DNA from 3 places in the Nocardiopsis sp. NPDC055824 genome. Region 3 is predicted to be linked to each of the others. Evidence: predicted binding sites of a transcription regulator. Region 3 holds the regulator's gene; each other region holds the start of a gene.
The links. The regulator LexA, encoded in region 3, represses DNA repair genes until DNA is damaged. The targets are predictions, from matches to a motif close to TCGAACANNTGTTCGA.
Positions count from the first base shown of each region.

Region 1 (7,405 bases), on a different contig from region 3:
GACCGCCGCCGCCCGGGCGGCCCCCGGCGCGGGGAGCGGCAGCAGGCCGACGTCGAGCGCGTGGATCATCGAGGCGGCCGCGCCGCGGGCCGCCGCGCTCAGGCCCAGGGCCGACAGTTCGATCCGGCAGCCGCCCGCCCCCGGAGCGAACACGTTCGCCACGACCTCCGCGCGGCAGCCGGGCAGCAGCCACGGTCCCATCGGCACGAAGTACCCGCCCAGCAGCACCACGCTCGGGTTGGTGACGTTGACGAGCGTCGACAGCCCCCGGCCCAGCCACATGCCCGCCCGCTCCAGCGCGCCCACGGCGACGCCGTCACCGCTTCCGGCCCGCTCCACCGCCACCGACACCAGTTCCGCGACGTCGCTCCCCGACAGGGGGCGGTCCGGCACGCGGTCGGGCACGGCCTCGCGCACGATCGCGCCGATGCCCGCCAGCGACTCCAGGCAGCCGCGGCGTCCGCAGGCGCACTCCGGGCCGTCCGGGGCGAGCGCCAGGTGGCCCACCTCGCCCGCGAACCCGCCCGCGCCCCGCAACAGCTCGCCGCCGGCCAGGATGCCCGCGCCGATCCCCACCTCGCCGGTCACGTACGCCAGATCCGGCGTGCCCGCGAAGGACCCCACCCGGTACTCCGCCATCGCCGCCAGGTTCGCGTCGTTGTCCACGTGGACCGGCACCTCACCCGCCCCCGCCGTACGCAGCAGGTCCTCCACCCGGTCCCGCAACCGCACGCCCTGCCAGCCCAGGTTGGGCGCGCGGGTGACGGTCCCCGCGGGCGCGTCGATCAGCCCCGGCACGGCCACACCCGCCGCCACCACGGCGCGCCCGCTGAGCTGCGGGGACTCCATGGTCTCCCGCAGCGTCCGCGCGATGCGCCGCGCGCACGCCTCCGGCCCCGCCGAACGCGCGTCGAAGGGGACGTGGCGGCCCACGAGTTCGTTCCGCAGCAGGTCCACGGCGACCACCGACAGGTAGTCGACGTTGACCTCCAGGCCGACCGCGGCCACCGACGAGTCGTTCAGCGCCAGCAGCACGCCCGGACGGCCCACCCTCTGCCGCGAGGTCTCCCCGGTCTCCAGGACCAGCCCCCGCGCCATCAGGTCGGCGACCAGGCTGGACACGGTGGTCTTGTTCAGGCCCGTCGCGGACGCGACCGCCGAGCGCGAACACGGGGCCAGCTCGCGGACCGTGCGCAGCACGACGCCCAGGTTGGTCTCGCGGACCGTCTGGAAGCTGACCGTTCCCGAACCGACCGTCACCGGGTCCCCCTCGCGTCGCCGGCGCCGCGCGCCGTGCCCGGATCGTACAGGGGCCGCGGAGGGGGCGCGGAAACCCGGTTGCGCCGTTCCCGGCCCTCTGGTGGAATCCCGACCATGGTTCCCCCCGACGTCTTCCGCGACCAGCCCGCGCTCCACGGGACGAAGGTCCGGCTCGTGCCCCTCGACGCCGAGAGCGGCGAGGCCCTGGTCGGTCCGACGGTGGACATGGACCCCGAGGTCCGCAGGTTCACGGGGACCCACCGCCGGTTCACCGAGGACGTGCTGCGGAGGTGGTACGCCGCCCGCCCCGACCACCACGACCGCGCCGACTGGGTGATCGTGTCGCGGGAGGACGGGACGGCCGTGGGCGACTGCGCTCTCCTCGGACTCGACCCGGACAACGCCTGCGCCGGGTACCGGATCGCGCTCAACGACATGGCCTTCACCGGGAGGGGCTACGGGACCGAGGCCACCGGCCTGGTGCTGGAGTACGCGTTCACGGTGGCCGGTCTGCACCGGGTGGGCCTGGAGGTGTTCGCGTTCAACGCCAACGCCCAGAAGTCCTACGCCCGCTCCGGTTTCGTCAGGGAGGGCGTCCGGCGCAAGTGCCTGCGCTGGAACGGGGAGTGGCACGACGCCGTCCTCATGTCGGTCCTCGCCGAGGAGTACGAGGAGCTGCGCGCCTCCCGGGGGCGCTGAGGGGCGCGGGGCGTGCGGCGGCCGTCCCGGCCGGTCTCGTAGGCTCGTGCGCATGCCCGTACCTGACTTCCTCCTCGCGCTGCGCGACCACGTCGGCCACGGTCTCCTCCCGCTCGTGGGGGTCACGGGGGTGGTGATCGGCGAGAACGGCGACATCCTCCTGCACAGGCGCGCCGACGACGGCCGCTGGGCCGCGCCCGGCGGCATCCTCGAACCCGGGGAGCAGCCCGCCCGCGCGGTCGTGCGCGAGGTGTGGGAGGAGACAGGCCTGGAGGTCGAGGTCGAGAGGCTGGCCAGCGTGGTCGGCCAGGAGCCCCACACCTACCCCAACGGGGACCGGGTCCAGTTCCTCGACCTGGCCTTCCGCTGCCGCGTCGTCGGCGGCGCCCCCGACGCCGGTGGGGACGAGACCCTGGAGGTCCGGTGGTTCCCGCCGGACGCGCTGCCGGACATGTCGCAGCGCGTCCTCGACCGCATCGCGAACGCCCGCGCCGACGACCCCGCCCCGTACTTCGTCGTGTAGGGACTCCGGTCCCGGGCCCCCGCGCGCCCGGGCGCCGCGACACGCCGGAGGCGGGTCCACCGCCCCGGGCGGCCCGCGCCCCTAGGGTGTTCCGGGTCCGACACCGCCCGGCTGGGCGACCGTTTCGAGAGGCTTGACTTTCTCGAACAAGAGTTCGATAGGCTGCCCGCGTGAGTCTCCTGAACGAACACATCGACGTACGTTCCACCCGGGGCGGCACCCCCGCCCGGTTCACCTGGCGCGGTCGCACCTTCCGGGTGCGCAGGATCATCGGGGACTGGCCCGCCCGCCCCGAAGTGCCCGGAACACCCGCCACCCAGGTCCACCTGCTCCGCGTCTCGGCCGAGTCCGAGGCGGGGGAGCCCAGCATCATCGACATCACCCGCGACGTCGCGTCCGACCGCTGGACCATGCGCCGCCAGTGGAGCTAGGTGTACTGACCACGGAGGTTGGTAACACCCACCCCGCCTGACACATGACGAGAGGGCCTCCGGTGTCGGTGTGGACCGCGACGTCCGCACCGGCGTACCGGAAGGCCCCCGGTGCCCCACACCGCCTGTGGCGGCGCCCGTCCCACACCCGCCGGACGCCCGGCGTCGGCCCGATGCGCGCTCCTGGGCGGACGGCCGTCCCGACGGTCAGAGGAAGACGCGTCCGCGCCGGGTGCGGTCGCGGAGCGCCGCCATCCGCCGCGTGTTGCTGGGGCGGCGGATCAGCAGGTGGTACAGCAGCAGGGAGCAGCCCCGGTCGGTGCGGGCCCGGTCCGCCATCTCCCCCATGTTCACCCGGGTGTAGAGGCGGGCTCCCCCGGCGAGGAGCCTGACGGCGTGCGCCCCCTCGGGGAAGCGGGAGTAGGCGTGGTCGTCGGCGGTGTACTCCATCGCGCGGGACAGCGCCGAACCGAGCCCCGGGACGAGGTCCCCGCCGATCGTCGCCATCCGCCGCCAGAAACCGGTGTGGCCGGCGGCCACGTGGCCGAGCTGGTGGGCGACCAGGAACGCCAGGGCCTCCGGGTCGCGCAGCCCTCCACCGCCGTCGAACAGCGCGTCCGACAGCACGAGGTAGCGGCGCCGCCCGTGGCCGGAGGCGTCCGTCCCGCAGGGCCCGCCGCCGATCCGGACATACGCCTCGGGGGGTCTCGGCAGACCCATGTCGGCGGCCAGGGACACCACCGTCCGGTACGCCTCGGGGAACTGCGTCGGCGAGATCTTCACCGACTCCGCGCGGCGCCGGGCGTACAGCAGCCCCCGCGCCGCCCAGCACACCACGGGTACCGCCGCCAGTGCGCAGACCACGCACTCCCACGACCCGGTCGCCGCCCACACGGTGCGGGCGAGCACCGCGGCCATCACGAGGGTCACGGCCGCGCACGCCGCCAGCAGCGGTCCCTCCCACGGGTGCGCGGGCGTCGGCACGAGTTCCTCGTCCGCGTCGCACGGGACCAGGTCGGCGGAGCGGCCGGCCACCGGCGGGAGCCGCGCCCCCGCCCCGGAGGGCGCGGTGGGGCCGGGTGCGCCGCGGACCGGCCAGGCGGTGGCGCGGCCCTCCGGGCACGTCGGGTGGAACATCCTGCCTCCCCTCGGGTCACGGTCAGTGAGACAGCAGGGTCGACTACTCGCTGTGTTCAAATATTACTTTCCGCTTCCCCGGGGATGGGGTTCGTGCGCTACGGCGTGTCCGGAAGAGGCGGGTCGGTACTGGTTGCCCGGGCGTCACGTCCGGGCCCCGCCCGGGACGCGCGCCTGCCGCGGGCCCCGTCCCCGCGCGGACCCGCCCGCCGGGCGGGACCGGCCCCCTCCACGGGCCCGCCCCCGTCCGCGCCGCCGGGGACCGGAGGGTACGCGCGGCCGGTCCCGCCGGCCGGGCTCCGCCCCCGCGCCTCGCGTCCGGTGTGCGCCAGGACCGCCCCGACTACTGCTGCTCGTAGCGGCGCAGCTCCTCCGCCAGCGCGTCCAGGAACCGGTCCACCTGAGCCGGGTCGTACCCCGGACGCGCCCGGGTGGTGGCGAACTGGACCCGCTCCACCTCCGCCGCCGTGAGGGTCGCGCGGTCCGGGAGCCCCTGCTGGAGCGCGTCGAGCGTGAACTCGGCGCGGTCCAGGAAGTCGTCGACCTCCTGCTCGTTGTAGCCCGTGGTCAACCGGGTGGTGGCGAACTGCTGCTCACGGATGTCCTCCGGCGTCATCCCGAACCTGTGCGGCGGCCCCGCGGGGCCGGTCCGGCCGGGAGGCGTGTGGCGCCGGCCCTCCGGCGGGTCCTGCCGTTCGGCCGCACCGGCCCGGGAGGCCCCCGGCCGGGGCGGCAGCGGAGGGGTGGTCCGGTCGCCGAACCGGCCGAGGCCGCGTCCGGCGAGGTCGGCGACCACGACGTCGAGGAAGTCGTCGACCTCGTCCTCGCGGTACCCCGGGCTCAGCCTCGTGGTGCGGAACCGTGAGTTGCGCACCTCGTCGGCCGTGATGAGCGGGCCCGTGCGCGGCCCGCCCTCCAGGGCGACGAGAGTCGCCTCGATCCGGTCGAGGAGCGCGTCGACGTCCTCCTCGTTGTAGCCCGGGCGCAGACGCACCGTGTGGAACTTCTTTTCGCGGATGTCCGCCGGTGTCAGAGGCATGGTCCCCATTGTGCAGTTCAGGAGGTTCTCGTGGCGGTCATCCCCGGCCCGCGCGTGATTCCGCGTCCGAGGGCGGATTCGACGAGACTGGCGAGGACCTCCCGTACCCGTCCGCGGCCGTACCCGCACAGGGCCGGGGCCGGTCCTCGGCGCCGATCGGCGCCGGCCGCCGGTCCCCGGGCGGGCCGGGGAAGGGGGCGCCCGCGTGGGGCGCGGCCACCGCGAAGGACGCCCGGCCGAGGACGTCCTCGGCCCGGGCGCGGTGGAAGCCGCGCAGGACCGCGCCGGGGGCCGGGGCCTCCGGCAGGCCCTGCGCGGGGCGGGGGGAGGTCATGCACGCATTATGCCGAGGCGGGGCGGCCCCCGCCATACGAACGGGCGGTCTTGGCCGGGTGCGGACGTTCCGGCCGGTCCTCAGCTCCGCATGAGGTAGGCGGCCATCCCCTGGGCGATGGAGTCCGCGGCGCGCTCGCGCCACGCGGGGTCGGACAGGAGTTCGGCGTCCTCGGGGTTGCGCATGTTGCCCGCCTCCAGGAACACCTTGGGCACCGTGGACATGTTCAGCCCGCCCAGGTCGGTGCGCTCGTCCAGGCCCTCGTCGGCGAGGTAGTCGGCGTAGGGGATGTCGCTCCCCTCCAGGTACGCGCGGCGGACGTCCTCGGCGAGCAGCCGGGAGGGCTCCACGATCTCCTCGGTGAAGCCGTCCACCTCGCCGGGCATGATCACGTGGAACCCGCGACCGGACTCGGGCCCGCCGTCGGCGTGGATGGACAGGGCCGCGTCGGCCTCCGCCTCGTTGCCGATCCCGGCGCGCTCGTCGATGCACGGACCGACGCCCTCGTCGTCCTCCCGGGTGAGGAGGACGGTGGCGCCGTCGGCCTCCAGACGCTCCTTGACCAGGAGGGAGAGCTCCCAGTTGAACTCGTGCTCCGGGTAGCCGTCCCCGGTCTCGGCGCCGACGGTGTCGCAGGCCTTCTCCGCGGGGCCGGCGGGGACGAGCGCGTTGATCTCGCTCGGCGCGGAGGCGTTGCCGCCGTTGTGGCCCGGGTCGATGACGACGACGCGTGTGCCGAGGGGGCCCTCGCCGACGGGGCCGTCGTCGGGCGCGTCGTCCCCGGGTGCGGCGTCGCGGTCGCCGTCGGGGGCGTCGCCGCCGTCCTGCGGCCCGGGGAGGGGAGGCGCCGCCGTGGGGTCGCCGCCGGAGGCCCCTCCGGGCGAGGCCGAGCAGGCGGCGGTGAGGAGGAGGGCGAGGGACGCCAGAGACAGGGCGCGGGTGGCGCGGCTCCGGGGCCCTGGCGGTGCGGAGACGGGCATGCCCACAACCTAGTCGCTCGCGGTACCCGGGGCATACCGACTCATATCCCGACGAAAGGTGTTCGGCAGGGGAGAGGGGCCCGACAAAAGGGGATGTGTCGCCCGTCGCCGCGGAGGCGCCCGGGGGTGTGCCGCGCCTCGCGGAACGCCCTTCACGGGGTGCGCCTTTTCTTGTAGGACGCCCGTTCCCGGGCGAGGTTTACACCGTTCGGGAAAAAACCCTGAAGAGAATGAATCCATTGCTCAGAGTGACGCCCTTCTTCATCGTGATCTGTTCGTGATGGGATCTCGGCTGATTCTCCTGTTTCGTCCGATGTAAGGTTCGAGTGAGGAAACGGGAAGTCATTCCGACTCGGTTCCGCCGACCCACCGTTCTGTGGCCGCGACCGCGTTTTCCCCGTTTCCGCAGGCAGAGGGCTTCTGTGTGCCCACTGCCATCCCCCATCCGACCCTGGTTCGTGTTCCGCGCCCCCGAAATCCCGCTGTCGGCGGTTGTGCGCGCATCCAGGCCGGTCCGAGAAGTCTCGGACTGTGGTGATCCGAATGAGGATTGACTTGAAGAACACTCGCGTGACCGCGCGCCGCATTCTCCAGGGCGGCGCCGCTTTCGCGGCGCTCGGCGCGCTCGGCGTCGCCACGGCCCTCCCCGCCGCCGCCGACACCCAGACCGTGGGCTGGGCCCACGCCAACGTCGCCGACGGGTACGGCATCGCGGAGACCTACATCACCCCGCAGGGCGAGTCGAACAGCGACTCCAGCGGCTTCTCCGGCGCCCTCGACGAGTACTTCAGCATCGAGGCCTCCACCTCGGCCTCGGTCGACGGCAACGGCGCCACCGCCACCACCACGGTGGCGAGCGCCACCATCCGGCTCACCGCCTCCGACGTCGAGGAGATCATCGCGGGGGCGGAGGACGAGGAGGCCGACGACGAGGAGTCGGACGCGGACGACGACCCCACCGCCACCCCCTCGGAGGAGCCCGGGGACGACGAGTCCACCGCT
Region 1 covers NZ_JBSHDN010000246.1:801-8,205, reverse strand. Annotated here, with positions in the region: gene ACWGL3_RS28960 (ROK family transcriptional regulator) at 1-1,260, opposite strand, end outside; gene ACWGL3_RS28955 (GNAT family N-acetyltransferase) at 1,375-1,959, shown strand; gene ACWGL3_RS28950 (NUDIX hydrolase) at 2,012-2,482, shown strand; gene ACWGL3_RS28945 (DUF6504 family protein) at 2,653-2,913, shown strand; gene ACWGL3_RS28940 (M48 family metallopeptidase) at 3,121-4,050, opposite strand; gene ACWGL3_RS28935 (DivIVA domain-containing protein) at 4,394-5,098, opposite strand; gene ACWGL3_RS28930 (hypothetical protein) at 5,127-5,423, opposite strand; gene ACWGL3_RS28925 (N-acetylmuramoyl-L-alanine amidase) at 5,504-6,403, opposite strand; gene ACWGL3_RS28920 (cell wall protein) at 6,959-7,405, shown strand, end outside.
Region 1: the regulator LexA is predicted to act here: its motif matches at 2,625-2,640, upstream of ACWGL3_RS28945 (DUF6504 family protein).

Region 2 (7,675 bases), on a different contig from region 3:
GGGCCCGGTGTCGGTCAGCACGCTGGAGTTCGACCTGGCCAAGGCGTACTTCACGAGCCGCGGGATCGGCGTGGTGGATGTCAACTACGGGGGTTCCACCGGGTACGGCCGCTCGTACCGCAAGCGCCTGCACAAGGAGTGGGGCGTGGTGGACGTGGAGGACTGCTCCGCCGCCGCGCGGGCCCTCGTGGAGCAGGGGGTGGCAGACCCCGAGCGGCTGGCGATCCGCGGCCCGAGCGCCGGCGGGTACACGGCGCTGATGGCGCTGACCGGTGACACCTTCGCCTGCGGGGTGTCGCTGTTCGGCGTGACCGACCTGCTGGGGTTCGCGGAGAGCACGCACGACTTCGAGTCGCGGTTCCTGGACTCCCTCGTGGGCACGCTGCCTGGGTTCGTGGAGCGGTACCGCGAGCGCTCGCCGGTCAACCGGGCCGGGGACATCGATGCACCGGTGCTGCTGCTGCAGGGGCTGGACGATCCCGTCGTCACCCCGGACCAGGCCTTCTCGATGGCGACCGCGCTGGGGCGCGGCGGGACCCCGTACGCCCTGCTGGAGTTCGAGGGCGAGGCGCACGGGTTCACCGCGGAGGACGTCCGCGTCCGGGCGCTGGAGGCCGAGCTGGCCTTCTACGCGAGGGTGTTCGGGTTCACGGCGGACGTCGCCCCCCTCGAGCTGGTGACCGACCCGCCGGAGCCGCGCCCCGCGCCGGAGCCCGCCGGACCGCCCGGGGAGGACGCGGCGGCGGATCCGGGGACCGCCGCGACCGGCGACGAGGGCGCCGATCCCCCCGCGGAGGCCTCCCCCGGTGACCGGGGGTCCGGCGAACAGGCGCCGCACCCCGCCGGAACGGCCGGGGCGTCCGCCTCCGAGTGAGGCGGTCGGCGTGAGCGGGGCGGCGCCGGCCCCCGCTCCGGGGCGCGGGGCGGGTCAGTCCTTCGGGGTGCCCACCCGCAGGCGGTTGCCGCCGGGGGCGCGCAGCTCGGTCCCGCGAGCCCGGGGGGCGTCCTCCACCGGGACCCCGAACTCGGCGGCGACCGCGTCGACGTCGCGTACCCGCAGGTGGACCAGAGTGTCGGGGCGGGCGTCGCCCTCGTGCTCGGACAGGGACGGCCGGACCTGCCCGCGGGCGACCCCGACGAAGGCGGGGAGGCCCGGCTCGAACCGGTGCTCCCACTCGCGGGTGGAGCCCGGGCGCCGGTAGCGGGCCGAGGCCGCTTCGGCGTCGGCGACGGCGACGCGAAGGATCGGGACGGCTTCCCCCTGCACGGGACCTCCCGTGGTCATCGGTCTCGCGGACCGCGCGGGCGGCCGGCCCGGGAGGCGCGTCCCGGTCAGAGGTCGGGGTCGTACAGGTCGGCTTCGACGCCCTCGCGTTCGAGTTCCTCGCGGACGATCCGGTAGGACAGGCCCGAGGAGTAGCCCTTGCGGGCGAGGACGCCCAGGGCGCGCCGGATGCGGACCTCCCGGTCCTTGCCCCGGGTCGTGGCGAGGCGGCGGCGGGCCAGGTCGCGGGCGGCCTCCTCCTCGTCCTGGTCGCTCAGTTCCGCGACCGCCTCCTTGACGGTGTCCTCCTCCACGCCCCGGGTGCGCAGCTCCTGGGCGAGGGCGCGTCGGGACAGCCGCCTGCCGTGGTGGCGGGAGGAGACCCAGGCGCGGGAGAAGGCCGCGTCGTCGATCAGCCCTGCGTCGCCGAACGCCCCCAGGACGGCGTCGACGACCTCCTCAGGGAACTCCCTGCGGTGCAGCGCCCGTTCGAGCTGGGCGCGGGTGCGCGGGGAGTGGGTGAGCATCCGCAGGCACAGGGCGCGGGCCTGCGCCTCGGGATCGTCCCCGGGCGGTCCGGACCCGCCCGGGGAGGTGTGCTCGGAGGTGTCCTCGGGGCGTGCGCCGTCGGAGGGGCGCCGCCCCCCGGGCCGGCCCCGGTCACGCATCCGGCGCGGGCGCCTTGGCGGTCTTGGCCGGGGCGCGCTTGGCGGACGCCTTGGCCGCGGTGTCCGCCGAGTCCTTGGCGGGCTCCTTGCCGCTCTCGGCCGCGGAGCCGGAGGCGCTGTCGTCGCCCTTGACGGGCACGCCCAGCTTCTCCTTGATCTTCTTCTCGATCTCGTTGGCCAGGTCGACGTTCTCGCGCATGAACGTGCGCGCGTTCTCCTTGCCCTGGCCCAGCTGGGTGCCCTCGTACGTGTACCAGGCGCCGGACTTGCGCACGATGCCGTGCTCCACGCCCAGGTCGATGAGGCTGCCCTCGCGGGAGACGCCGACGCCGTAGATGATGTCGAACTCCGCCTGCTTGAACGGCGGCGCGATCTTGTTCTTGACCACCTTGACCCGGGTGCGGTTGCCGACCGCGTCCGTGCCGTCCTTGAGGGTCTCGATACGGCGGACGTCCAGGCGGACCGACGCGTAGAACTTGAGCGCCTTGCCGCCGGTGGTCGTCTCCGGGGAGCCGAACATGACGCCGATCTTCTCGCGCAGCTGGTTGATGAAGATCGCGGTGGTGCCCGTCTGGTGCAGCACACCGGCCATCTTGCGCAGCGCCTGCGACATCAGGCGGGCCTGCAGGCCGACGTGGCTGTCGCCCATCTCGCCCTCGATCTCGGCCCGGGGGACCAGTGCGGCCACCGAGTCGATCACGACGATGGAGACCGCGCCGGAGCGCACCAGCATGTCGACGATCTCCAGGGCCTGCTCACCGGTGTCCGGCTGGGAGAGCAGGAGGTTGTCGGTGTCGACGCCGATCTTCTTGGCGTACTCGGGGTCGAGCGCGTGCTCGGCGTCGACGAAGGCGGCGATGCCGCCCAGCTTCTGCGCGCTGGCCACCGCGTGCAGGGCGACGGTGGTCTTGCCGCTCGACTCGGGGCCGTAGATCTCGATGATCCGCCCCCGGGGCAGACCGCCGATGCCGAGCGCCACGTCGAGGGCGATCGCCCCGGTGGGGATCGACTCGATCGGCGGGCGATCATCGTCGCCCAGGCGCATGATGGAGCCCTTGCCGAACTGCCGCTCGATCTGCGCGAGCGCTGTGTCGAGAGCTTTGTCTCGGTCTCCAGATGCCACGGGATACCCCTGTTGTTGGGTGGGTGCCTTCTTCTTCATGATGCGCACGACGCTACGCGGTCGATACGACAATCGCGACGTCCGACGTTCGCCTGTGGACAACCCACACTACCCGAACCTCTGTTCGATTTCGTGGGCGACCCGTGGACGAACCGTCGTCGCGGCGCGTCGGCGGCCCGCTCCGTCAGCGCACGGAGAACGGGAGGTCGAACGCGTCACACACCGCCCGCCACACCTCCTTCGGGCTCGCCCCGTCGGCGAGCGCCTGCTGGACCGTCCTGGAGCCGAGACCCTCGATGACGTAGTCCTTGGCCAGGCTCTGCGCGTACGCCTCGCCGAACTGCTGGTGCATGTTGTTCCAGAAAGCAGTGAGTCTCATCGGCCCCAGTATCGGGGATCGGCGCGCCCGCCGCGGCCCTTCCGCCGTTCTGTCCCCCGCGGCGGGCACACTGGCGGGATGAGTCGTGTGTCGCATCCCCTCGAACGCTTCGGACCGGCCACGCGGACCTGGTTCGACCAGGCCTTCCCCGCCGGCCCGACCCCGGCGCAGACGGGCGCCTGGGAGTCCGTCGCCGGGGGGAGCAACACGCTCGTGGTGGCCCCGACGGGGTCGGGCAAGACCCTCTCCGCGTTCCTGTGGTCCCTGGACCGCCTGCTCGCCTCTCCCCCTCCCGAGGACCGCTCCAGGCGGTGCCGCGTGCTCTACGTCTCCCCGCTCAAGGCGCTGGCCGCGGACGTGGAGCGCAACCTGCGCGTCCCCCTCGCGGGGATCGCGGCCGCGGCCGGCGCCGCGGGCCGGGACCTGTCCCCGGTCACCGTGGGCGTGCGCACCGGGGACACCCCCGCCGACGAGCGGCGCAGGCTCGCCACCCGTCCTCCGGACGTCCTCATCACGACGCCCGAGTCGCTGTTCCTCGTGCTCACCTCGCGCGCCCGCGAGGGGCTCTCGGGGGTGGAGACGGTGATCGTGGACGAGGTGCACGCCCTGGCGGGCACCAAGCGCGGGGCCCACCTGGCGCTGAGCCTGGAACGGCTGGAGGCCCTGCTGGAGCGGCCCGCGCAGCGGATCGGCCTGTCGGCGACCGTGCGCCCGCCCGAGCTCGTCGCCGGGTTCCTCGGCGGAGCCGCGATCGTCTGCCCGCCCGACTCCCCCGGCCTGGACCTGCGCGTGGTGGTGCCCGTCCCCGACATGGAGGAGCCCGACGCCCCGGAGGCGGCGGCCCTGCCGCCCGGCGCCCCGGAGGAGACGGGCGCGGAGCCCGGCGCCCCGGAGGAGACGGGCGCGGAGCCCGGCGCCCCGGAGGAGACGGGCGCGGAGCCCGCGCCGCTCCCCGGGGACCCGGACGCGGAGGGGCTCGGCGGGGACGCTCCCCCCGGCCGCCCCGGGCCGCTCGCCCCCCGGCCCCGCGCCGACGACGCCGGGAAGCTCCCGGAGCCGGACCCGCGCGGCCTCGGAACCCGTCGGGGAGGGTCCATCTGGCCGCACGTCGAGCGCCGGGTCCTGGACCTCGTCGAGTCCCACCGGTCCACGATCGTCTTCACCAACGGCAGGCGCACGGCCGAGAAGCTGTGCGCCCGCGTCAACGACCTGTACGCGGAGCGGCACGGATCCGAGCTCCCGCCGGAGGGGCCGGCCGCGCAGGTCATGGGCCAGTCCGGCCAGAGCAGGGGCGGGGAGGCGGTGGTGGCGCGCGCCCACCACGGCTCGATGTCCAAGGCCGAGCGGGCGCTGATCGAGGACGACCTCAAGGCGGGGCGCCTGCGCTGCGTGGTGGCCACCTCCAGCCTGGAGCTGGGCGTGGACATGGGCGCGGTCGACCTCGTGGTCCAGGTGGCCGCGCCGCCGTCGGTCGCCAGCGGGCTGCAGAGGGTCGGGCGGGCCGGGCACCGGGTCGGCGAGACCTCGCAGGGCGTGTTCCTCCCCCAGTTCCGGGGGGACCTGCTGGCGACGACCGTGGTCGCCGAACGCATGCGCGCGGGCGGCATCGAACGGCTGGAGATGCCGCTCAACCCGCTGGACGTGCTGTCCCAGCACATCGTGGCGATGGTGGCCATGGACGACTGGCCGGTGGCCGAGCTGGCCGCCCTGGTGCGGCGGGCGGCCCCGTTCGCCGACCTGGCCGACTCCGTGCTGGAGTCGGTCCTGGACATGCTCTCGGGCCGCTACCCCTCGGACGAGTTCGCCGAGCTGCGCCCGCGCGTCGTGTGGGACCGGGAGGCGGACGTCCTGCGCGCGCGGCCGGGGGCGCAGCGGCTGGCCGTGATCAGCGGCGGCACCATCCCCGACCGCGGCCTGTACGGCGTGCACCTCGCGGGGCAGGACGGGGGCAGGGCGCCCACCAGGGTCGGCGAGCTGGACGAGGAGATGGTCTACGAGTCGCGCGTCGGCGACGTGTTCGTGCTGGGCTCCACGTCGTGGCGGATCGAGGCGATCACCGCCGACCGGGTCCTGGTCTCCCCGGCGCCGGGCAGACCGGGCCGGATGCCGTTCTGGAAGGCCGACGCCCAGGGCCGCCCGGTGGAGCTGGGCCGCGCGATCGGCGCCATGACCAGGCAGCTCGCCGACTCCGGCCCGGAGGAGGCGCTGGCCCTGGCCGAGGGCGCCGGACTGGACCGCTGGGCCGCCCGGAACCTGGTGGCCTACGTCGCCGACCAGCGGTGGGCCACCGGCCAGGTGCCGGACGAGCGGACGGTCGTGGTCGAGCGCTTCCGCGACCAGGTCGGCGACTGGCGCGCGGTGGTCCACTCGCCGCTCGGGGCCCGGGTCCACGCGCCGTGGGCGCTGGCGATCGCGGCCCGGGTGCGGGAGCGGTTCGGGGCGGACGCCCAGGTGGTGCACGGCGACGACGGGATCGTGCTGCGGCTGCCCGACTCCGAGGGGCTCGACCGCGCGGGCGGGCTGGCCGACCTGGTGGCGCTGGACCCCGAGACGGTGGAGGGGGTCGTCACCGACGAGCTGACCGGTTCGGCCCTGTTCGCCTCCCGGTTCCGGGAGTGCGCGGCGCGGGCCCTGCTGCTCCCCCGCCAGCGCCCGGACCGGCGGATGCCGCTGTGGCAGCAGAGGCTGCGGGCCTCGCACCTGCTGTCGGTGGCGGGGCGGTACGGGTCGTTCCCGATCGTGCTGGAGACGGTGCGCGAGTGCCTTCGCGACGTGTTCGACGTGCCCGCGCTGGTGGAGGTGCTCCGCGACCTCCGTGCGAGGCGGACACGGGTGGTGGAGGTGCGCACGGAGCGCGCGTCGCCGTTCGCGCAGTCGCTGCTGATGGAGTACACGGCGGCGTTCCTGTACGAGGGCGACGCCCCGGCCGCCGAGGTGCGCGCGCAGGCCCTCACCCTGGACCCGTCCCTGCTGGCCGACCTCCTGGGCCACGCCGACCTGCGGGACCTGCTCGACCCCGACGTGGTGGAGCACGTCGGCGCCCTGCTCCAGCGGACCGCCGCCCCGGTGCGGGACGCCGAGGGCACGGCGGACCTGCTGCGCGAGGTGGGGCCGCTGACGACGGGGGAGGCGGCCGTGCGGGGTGTGGAGGAGGCGTGGCTGGAGGGGTTGGCGGCCGAGGGCCGGATCGTGCGGATGCGTTTCCCGGGGGACCGGCCCGGCGCGGCCGGGCGCTGGTGCGCGGTGGAGGACGTGGCGCGGCTGCGCGACGCCCTGGGCGCCGAGCCCCCGCCGGGGGTGCCCGCCGCCCTGCTCGAACCGGTGGCGGACGCCCGGCGCGACCTCGTGTCCCGGTACGCCCGCACGCACGGTCCGTTCACCGCCGCCGAGGCCGCGGAGCGGCTCGGCCTGCCCGAGGACGGGGTCCTGGGGGTGCTGCGCGTCCTGGCGCGCGAGGGCAGGGTGTCCCAGGGCGGGTTCCGGCCGGAGGGAACCGCTCCCCCGCCGTCCGCCGGCGGCGGGGCCCCGCGGACGGGAGGGGCTGCCACCGAGTGGTGCGACGCCGACGTGCTCCGGAGGCTGAGGCGCGGTTCGATCGCGCGCCTGCGCCGGGAGGTGGAGCCCGTGGACCCGGCCGTCCTCGCCAGGTTCGCGCCGATGTGGCAGCGTGCGACCCCCTCGGAGCGGTGGCGCGGGCCGGACGCCGTGTTCGAGGCGGTGGAGTCGTTGCGGGGCGCTCCGGTCGCGGCCTCGTCCCTGGAGTCGCTGGTGCTGCCCGCCCGGGTCGAGGGGTACGCCCCGAACCGCCTGGACGAGCTGACCCAGGCGGGAGAGGTGGTCTGGGCCGGGGTCGGGACCCTGCCCGGCGAGGACGGGTGGCTGACGCTGGTCCCGGCGGACGAGGCGGCGGTGCTGCTGCCCGACCCCCTGCTCCCCGACGAGGGGACCCTGCCGCACACCGTGCTGGAGGCGCTGCGGGAGGGCGGGGCCCTGTTCTTCCGGGACGTGGCCGACCGGGCCGCCCGCGCCCTGGGCACCGCGGCGGTCACCGACAGGGACCTGGTGGACGCGCTGTGGGCGCTGGTGTGGGACGGGCTGGTCACCAACGACACGCTCGCCCCGCTGCGCGCCCGGCTGGGCGCGGGGCCGGCGCCGCGCAGGGCCCCCTCGCGCGCGGGGCGTGTGCGGCGGCCGGTGCTGCCGACCCGGTCGGGGCCTCCCTCGGCTGCGGGCCGCTGGTG
Region 2 covers NZ_JBSHDN010000217.1:1,427-9,101, forward strand. Annotated here, with positions in the region: gene ACWGL3_RS27780 (S9 family peptidase) at 1-874, shown strand, start outside; gene ACWGL3_RS27785 (glyoxalase superfamily protein) at 929-1,267, opposite strand; gene recX (recombination regulator RecX) at 1,333-1,932, opposite strand; gene recA (recombinase RecA) at 1,925-3,055, opposite strand; gene ACWGL3_RS27800 (DUF3046 domain-containing protein) at 3,240-3,434, opposite strand; gene ACWGL3_RS27805 (DEAD/DEAH box helicase) at 3,513-7,675, shown strand, end outside.
Region 2: the regulator LexA is predicted to act here: its motif matches at 3,168-3,183, upstream of recA (recombinase RecA).

Region 3 (6,861 bases):
CCTGTGAGCCCGCAGTACCCCGCCCAGCCCCCGTACGGCCCTCCTCCCGAGGTGGTGCCGTCGGCGCAGCCGCAGAGCAGGGGCTGCGCGACGGCGGGAGTGGTCGCCGCCGGCCTGGCCCTGCTCCTGCTCGCGGCCGGCGCGATCTGGTACGTCGTCACGCGGGACTCCCCGGAGACGGGCGAGTACGAGTCGGCCCCCGAGTGCGCCGCCGTCGCGACGGAGACGCTGGACGCGCTGGTGCCGGGGCACGAACTGGAGCTGGAGGAGCCGGTCGGCGGTCCGGAGGACCCGGCCGGGTCCGGGTGGCAGTGCCGCTGGGCCACCCCGGAGGGCCCGGGAGAGGCGGTTCCGGCCACGGCGACGCTGGTGATGGTGGCCGCTCCCAACCCGGGCGGGGTGACGACCGCCGCCGACAACCTGCGCGCGACCACGGAACAGCACGACACCACCGGGCTGGACGGTGTCGGCGAGGAGGCGGTGCGCTGGACCCGCGGGGCGCCGTTCACGGTCGGCTGCGTGGGGACGCGGGTCTCCAACCTGTACCTGGAGTCCTGCTACAGCGTGGCGTCCCGCTACGACGCGACCGAGCCGGCCGACGAGGAGCGTATCGTCGCCGACGCGGAGGAGCTCGCCCTGGCGGTGGTCGGGGCCCTCCCGGAGTCGATCCCCGAGTGACGGGCCGGCGCCCCCCCGGGCGTCCCCGACGGCCGGGAGCCCTACCAGGCGGTGTCGAGGAACTCCTCCAGCGCCGGGGCGACCCCCTCGGCGAAGGGTCTGTCCGAGTCCAGGACCGCCGCTCCGGGCTCGTCCTCGAAGGCTCGGAGGATGTGGTCGGTACCGGGCAGGTCCACGCGTTCGGCGCCGTCCAGACCCGTCATGAGCCGGTCCACGTCCTCCCGAGAGACCTGGGCGTCGTCCTCCCCCCACAGGACCAGGACCGGTGTGCCCTCGGGCAGGTCGCGACCGAGTTCGACGGGGTCGAGGCCGTCCATGAACGCGAGGAAGTCGGCGTTCCACGGTGTGTAGACGCCGAACCGGTCGCTCTCCTGCGACGTGAGGTCGCGTCCTCCCCTGACCGCGGCCCGCCCGGCGCGCATGTCCGAGAGGAGCTGCACCGCCTCCGCCTCCTCGATCTGGCCCGCCCCCTCCGCCATGCGGACCTGCTCGGTGACCTGGCGGTCGAGGAGGTCCAGGTAGCGCGTGCCCGGAGGGGCGGCCAGCACCAGCGCGGGCGAGGGGTGCCCGGAGCCGATGAGCTCGTGGGCGCGCAGGGCGTAGAGGGCGCCCTCGCTGTGGCCGACGACGACCACGCGCCCCGGGTCCACCTCGGGCTGCGCGACGAGCTCCTCGTACGCCGCCACGACCTGCCGGTCGAAGACCCCGGGGTCCACAGGGGCGATCGTCCGGACGCCCCCGGGGCCGGTCTCCTCCCCGGTCTGCGGGTCCGGGCCGCTGCCGAACTTGTCGTAGCGCAGCGAGGCCACACCGGCTTCGGCGAGTACGCGGGAGAGGTTGCGGTTGGTGTCGGCGTCGGGCCGCACGGGCGCGTTGCTGTCGCGGTCGGTGGGACCGCTGCCGGAGATGATGAGTGCGCCGGGGACCCTCCCGGACGCGTCGTGCGGTGTGCGGAAGCTCGCGGAGACCTCGTGCCCGCCGCCCTCGAAGGCGAGTTCGCGCTCGACCCCGCCGGCACCGGGGGGCTCGGCGCCGCCTGTGTCGGCCGGGGCGCAGGCGGCGGAGAGCAGGACCGCGAGGGCACCGCCGACCAGTGCGGCGCGCGGTCGGGCGGAGGGGGAGGAGAGTGGTGTGGACACGGTTCCAGCCTAGCGGCCCCGCCCGGCGGGCCCCCGTCGTCCACAGGCCCTCCCGCGACCGTGCGCCTGCCGGGCGGCCCATGCCCGGGAGGCCGGGGATGCGCCGAGGTTCCCGCGACCGCGCGCGTGCCGAGCGGCCCCGGCCGCCGGGCGCCCGCGCGCACGGCACGGCGCCCCCGGGCCGTCGCAGGACGGCGCCGGGGGCGCGGGGCAGTGGGGCCGGACCGGGGTCAGACGCGTCGCATGACCGCGACGACCTTGCCCAGGACGGTGGCGGCGTCCCCGTTGATCGGCTCGTAGGCCTTGTTGCGCGGCATCAGCCAGACGTGGCCGTCCTCCTCGCGGCGCAGGACCTTGACGGTCGCCTCGTCGTCCAGCAGGGCCGCCACGATGTCACCGTTGTTGGCGTCCTGCTGCTGGCGGACCACGACCAGGTCGCCGTCGGTGATGGCGGCGTCGATCATCGAGTCGCCGACCACGGTGAGCATGAACAGGCGGCCCTCCCCGACCAGCTGGCGGGGCAGCGCGAGCACGTCCTCCACCGACTCCTCGGCCAGGATGGGCCCGCCGGCGGCGATGCGGCCGACCAGGGGCACGGCCGCGGCGCGCGAGGGGTCGATGTCCTCGGGGGTCACGGTCCGGCCGGAGGAGCGGCCGGGCGAGCGCAGCTCCACCGCCCGGGGCCTGTTCTGGTCCCGGTGCAGGTAGCCCTTGCGCTGGAGGACCTTGAGCTGGTGCGCCACGCTGGAAGGGCTGGAGAGGCCGACCGCTTCCCCGATTTCCCTTATCGACGGGGGGAAGCCCCGCTCGCGCACATACCGCTGGATGCAGTTCAGGACGCTCTGCTGTCGGGCGGTGAGTTTGGGGGCTTCGGGCGTGGATCCCCCCGTGTTCCCCACTGCGGTGAGAACGGCGGTGGAATCTGCGGTTCCGGGATTCTCCTCCGGCACGGCCGGGCCTCCTCGGCATTCGGTTCGGTCAGGGCCTGATTGCGTGACTGGCCACCACCGGTCCGCAACCGCGCCGACCTGGGGTCCGCGTGATGGCGAAACCAGCGTGAAATCACAGTCAACATTAGACGTTGCGCACGGTGATATCAAACAAGCGTTCGATGGCTCGGTCCATTGTCCCGCGTGTTTTCGCGGTCAATTTCCGGCCTCTACCGACGTGTGTACACGTGTTCACGTGGTGTTGTCCCCGGAATGCGCGAACACGTCTCCCCGAGGGCGGTTCCGGGGGATGTGGGACTGGTCTCCCGGATCCCGGGGGCGATGCCGGAACCCCCTCGTGGAACGTGCTTCCGGGCGCGGCGGGCCGCCGGTCGCAGCGGGCGCCGGGGGCCTCCGCCGCTATTCTTGTCGACGGAGCCGGACGCCCCCGGGGCGGCCCGGCGCCCCCGCGCCCCCATGTCCGCCCCCTGCCTCCGCCGCGGGTCCCGTCGCGTGTCCGCGTGCGGGACACGCGGGCCGCGGAGTTGCGGGCCACCCCTTGCTGCGCCTAAGTTCGACCACAACATCTGGTGCTCTCGCGGGATGGATTGCCCAGGAGTTGTGGTTTAGTAGAGATACAGGGTGTCGATTCGGTGAGGGAAGCAGGTGAACCAGGATGCACTGTCCGTTCTGCCGCCATCCGGACACCAGGGTGATCGACAGCAGGTCCACCGACGACGGCGCGGCCATCAGGCGCCGCCGGTCCTGCCCGGTGTGCGAGCGCAGGTTCACCACGCAGGAGACCGTCCTGCTGATGGTCGCCAAGCGCTCCGGGGTCACCGAGCCCTTCAGCCGTACCAAGATCATCGCCGGGGTGCGCCGGGCCTGCCAGGGCCGCCCCGTCTCCGAGGACGCGCTCGCCAAGCTCGGCCAGCAGGTCGAGGAGGAGATCCGCGGACGCGGCGTCGCCGAGGTGCCGGCCCACGAGATCGGCCTGGCCATCCTCGGCCCGATGCGTGACCTGGACGAGGTGGCCTACCTGCACTTCGCCAGCGTCTACCGCGGTTTCGAGAGCCTCGCCGACTTCGAGGCCGAGATCGCCAGCCTGCGGCAGGACCGGGAGGACGGCGACGGCGGCGCGGCCGGCCCCCTCCCCGAGAGCAGCACCACCACCGGGTAGCGCCCCCGCGGCCGGGAGAGGGCCGCGGGCGGGGCACCGCAGGGGCCGGCCGGACATCGCGGGACACGTCCTCCCGTGACCGGCCGTCCCGTATTCCAAGGACGCCGTGCACGGTTGGGCAGGCCGTGCCCACGAGGTAGGGGGAGAATCCACGATGACGGAAACCGCCAGCGGTTCGACGGGGCGCAAGGGCAAGGGGAGCCGCAAGGGCCTGAAGATCAAGCGGGTCTTCACGACCCCCGGGACGCACCCGTACGACTCCCTGGAGTGGGAGCGCCGCGACGTCGTCATGACCAACTGGCGTGACGGCACGGTCAACTTCGAGCAGCGCGGCGTGGAGTTCCCCGCCTCCTGGTCCATGAACGCCACCCAGATCGTGGCGAGCAAGTACTTCCGCGGAGCCGTCGGCACCCCCGAGCGCGAGTGGAGCCTCAAGCAGCTCATCGACCGCGTCGTCGGCGTCTACACCGCGACCGGCGTCGAGCACGGCTACTTCGCCGGCGACGAGGACGCGGAGATCTTCGACCACGAGCTCAAGCACGCCCTCGCCAACCAGCTGTTCAGCTTCAACTCGCCGGTGTGGTTCAACGTCGGGACGGCCTCGGCGCAGCAGGTCAGCGCGTGCTTCATCCTCTCCGTCGACGACACCATGGAGTCGATCCTCGACTGGTACAAGGAAGAGGGGATCATCTTCAAGGGCGGGTCCGGCGCGGGTGTGAACCTCTCCCGCATCCGCTCCAGCAAGGAGCTGCTGTCCTCGGGCGGCACGGCCTCCGGACCCGTGTCCTTCATGCGCGGAGCCGACGCCTCGGCCGGGACCATCAAGTCCGGCGGAGCCACCCGCCGGGCCGCCAAGATGGTCGTCCTGGACGTCGACCACCCCGACATCGAGGAGTTCGTCGAGACCAAGGCCCGCGAGGAGCACAAGATCCGCGCCCTGCGCGACGCCGGCTTCGACGTGGACCTGGGCGGCGCCGACATGTTCAGCGTCCAGTACCAGAACGCCAACAACTCCGTCCGCGTCTCCGACGCGTTCATGCGCGCCGTCGACACCGGCTCCGAGTTCGGCCTCACCTCCCGCACCACCGGCGAGGTCGTCGCCACCGTGGACGCCAAGGACCTCTTCACCCGGATGGCCAGGGCCGCCTGGGAGTGCGCCGACCCCGGCATCCAGTACGACGGCACCATCCAGGACTGGCACACCAACCCCGAGACCGGGCGGATCAGCGCCAGCAACCCGTGCAGCGAGTACCTGTCCCTGGACGACTCGTCCTGCAACCTGGCCTCGATCAACCTGCTGAAGTTCCTGCGCGAGGACGACACCTTCGACGTCGAGGGCTTCACCAGGCTCACCGAGCTGGTCATCACGGCGATGGACATCTCCATCACCTTCGCCGACTTCCCGACCGAGAAGATCGGTGAGACGACCCGCTCCTACCGCCAGCTCGGCATCGGCTACGCCAACCTGGGCGCCCTCCTCATGGCCACCGGCCACGCCTACGACTCCGACGGCGGCCGCGCCGTCGCCGCCGCCGTCACCTCGCTGATGACCGGCACCGCCTACCGCCGCAGCGCGGAGCTGGCCGGGGTGGTCGGCCCCTACGACGGCTACAAGCGCAACGAGCAGGCCCACAAGCGCGTCATGCGCAAGCACGCCGCCGCCAACGACGACCTGCGCACGGTGACCTCCCTGGAGGAGCCCGTCCACGCCGCGGCCACCCGCGAGTGGGCCGAGTGCCTCAGGGTCGGGGAGCGCAACGGCTGGCGCAACGCCCAGGCGAGCCTGCTCGCGCCCACCGGCACCATCGGCTTCATGATGGACTGCGACACCACCGGCATCGAGCCCGACTTCTCGCTGGTCAAGTTCAAGAAGCTGGTCGGCGGCGGTTCGATGCAGATCGTCAACCAGGCCATCCCGCGCGCGCTCGCGAACCTGGGCTACCAGGACGAGCAGGCCGAGGCGATCGTCGAGTACGTCGCCGGGAACGGCCACGTCGTGGACGCCCCCTCCCTGCGTCCCGAGCACTACGAGGTGTTCGACTGCGCGATGGGCCGCCGCTACATCAAGCCCATGGGCCACGTGCGGATGATGGCCGCCGTGCAGCCGTTCCTGTCCGGCGCGATCTCCAAGACGGTGAACGTGCCGGAGGACGCCACGGTCGAGGACTTCGAGCACATCTACTTCCAGGGCTGGAAGCTGGGCCTGAAGGCGCTCGCCGTCTACCGCGACAACTGCAAGGTCGGCCAGCCGCTGTCGACGGGCGCGTCGGAGAAGGAGGAGGCGGAGCCCGAGGTGCGGACCGTCGAGGTGGCCCGCCCGGTCCGCCGCCGCCTGCCCAAGAAGCGTCCGAGCGAGACCACCTCGTTCTCCGTGGGCGGCGCCGAGGGGTACATCACGGCGGGCTCCTACCCGGACGACGGCCTGGGCGAGGTCTTCATGAAGCTCGGCAAGCAGGGTTCGACCCTGGCCGGGGTCATGGACGCGTTCTCCATCGCGATCTCCATCGCCCTCCAGTACGGGGTGCCGCTGGAGACCTACGTGGACAAGTTCACCAACATGCGGTTCGACCCGGCGGGCATGACTGACGACCCGGACATCCGCATGGCCCAGTCGGTGGTGGACTACATCTTCCGCCGCCTGGCCCTGGACCACCTGCCCTACGAGGAGCGCGCGGCCCTGGGCGTCCTGTCGGCCTCCGAGCGCCAGGCGCAGCTCGCGGGCGAGGACCCGGCCCAGGTCGCCGCCCAGGTGGAGTCCTACGCCCAGTCCGCCGCCACCCACGGGGCGGAGGCGCCCGGGACCCCGGACGCGCCCGCTCCGCAGGCGTCCCCGGCGGAGCCCGCCGAGGTGCACTCCACGGCGGACCTGCTGGCCGGCCAGGGATTCGTCGCCGACGCGCCGCTGTGCGTCACCTGCGGCACCAGGATGCGGCCC
Region 3 covers NZ_JBSHDN010000262.1:659-7,519, forward strand. Annotated here, with positions in the region: partial or broken gene ACWGL3_RS29515 (hypothetical protein) at 1-7, shown strand, start outside; gene ACWGL3_RS29520 (hypothetical protein) at 52-678, shown strand; gene ACWGL3_RS29525 (alpha/beta hydrolase family protein) at 720-1,817, opposite strand; gene lexA (transcriptional repressor LexA) at 2,048-2,767, opposite strand; gene nrdR (transcriptional regulator NrdR) at 3,423-3,926, shown strand; gene ACWGL3_RS29540 (vitamin B12-dependent ribonucleotide reductase) at 4,081-6,861, shown strand, end outside.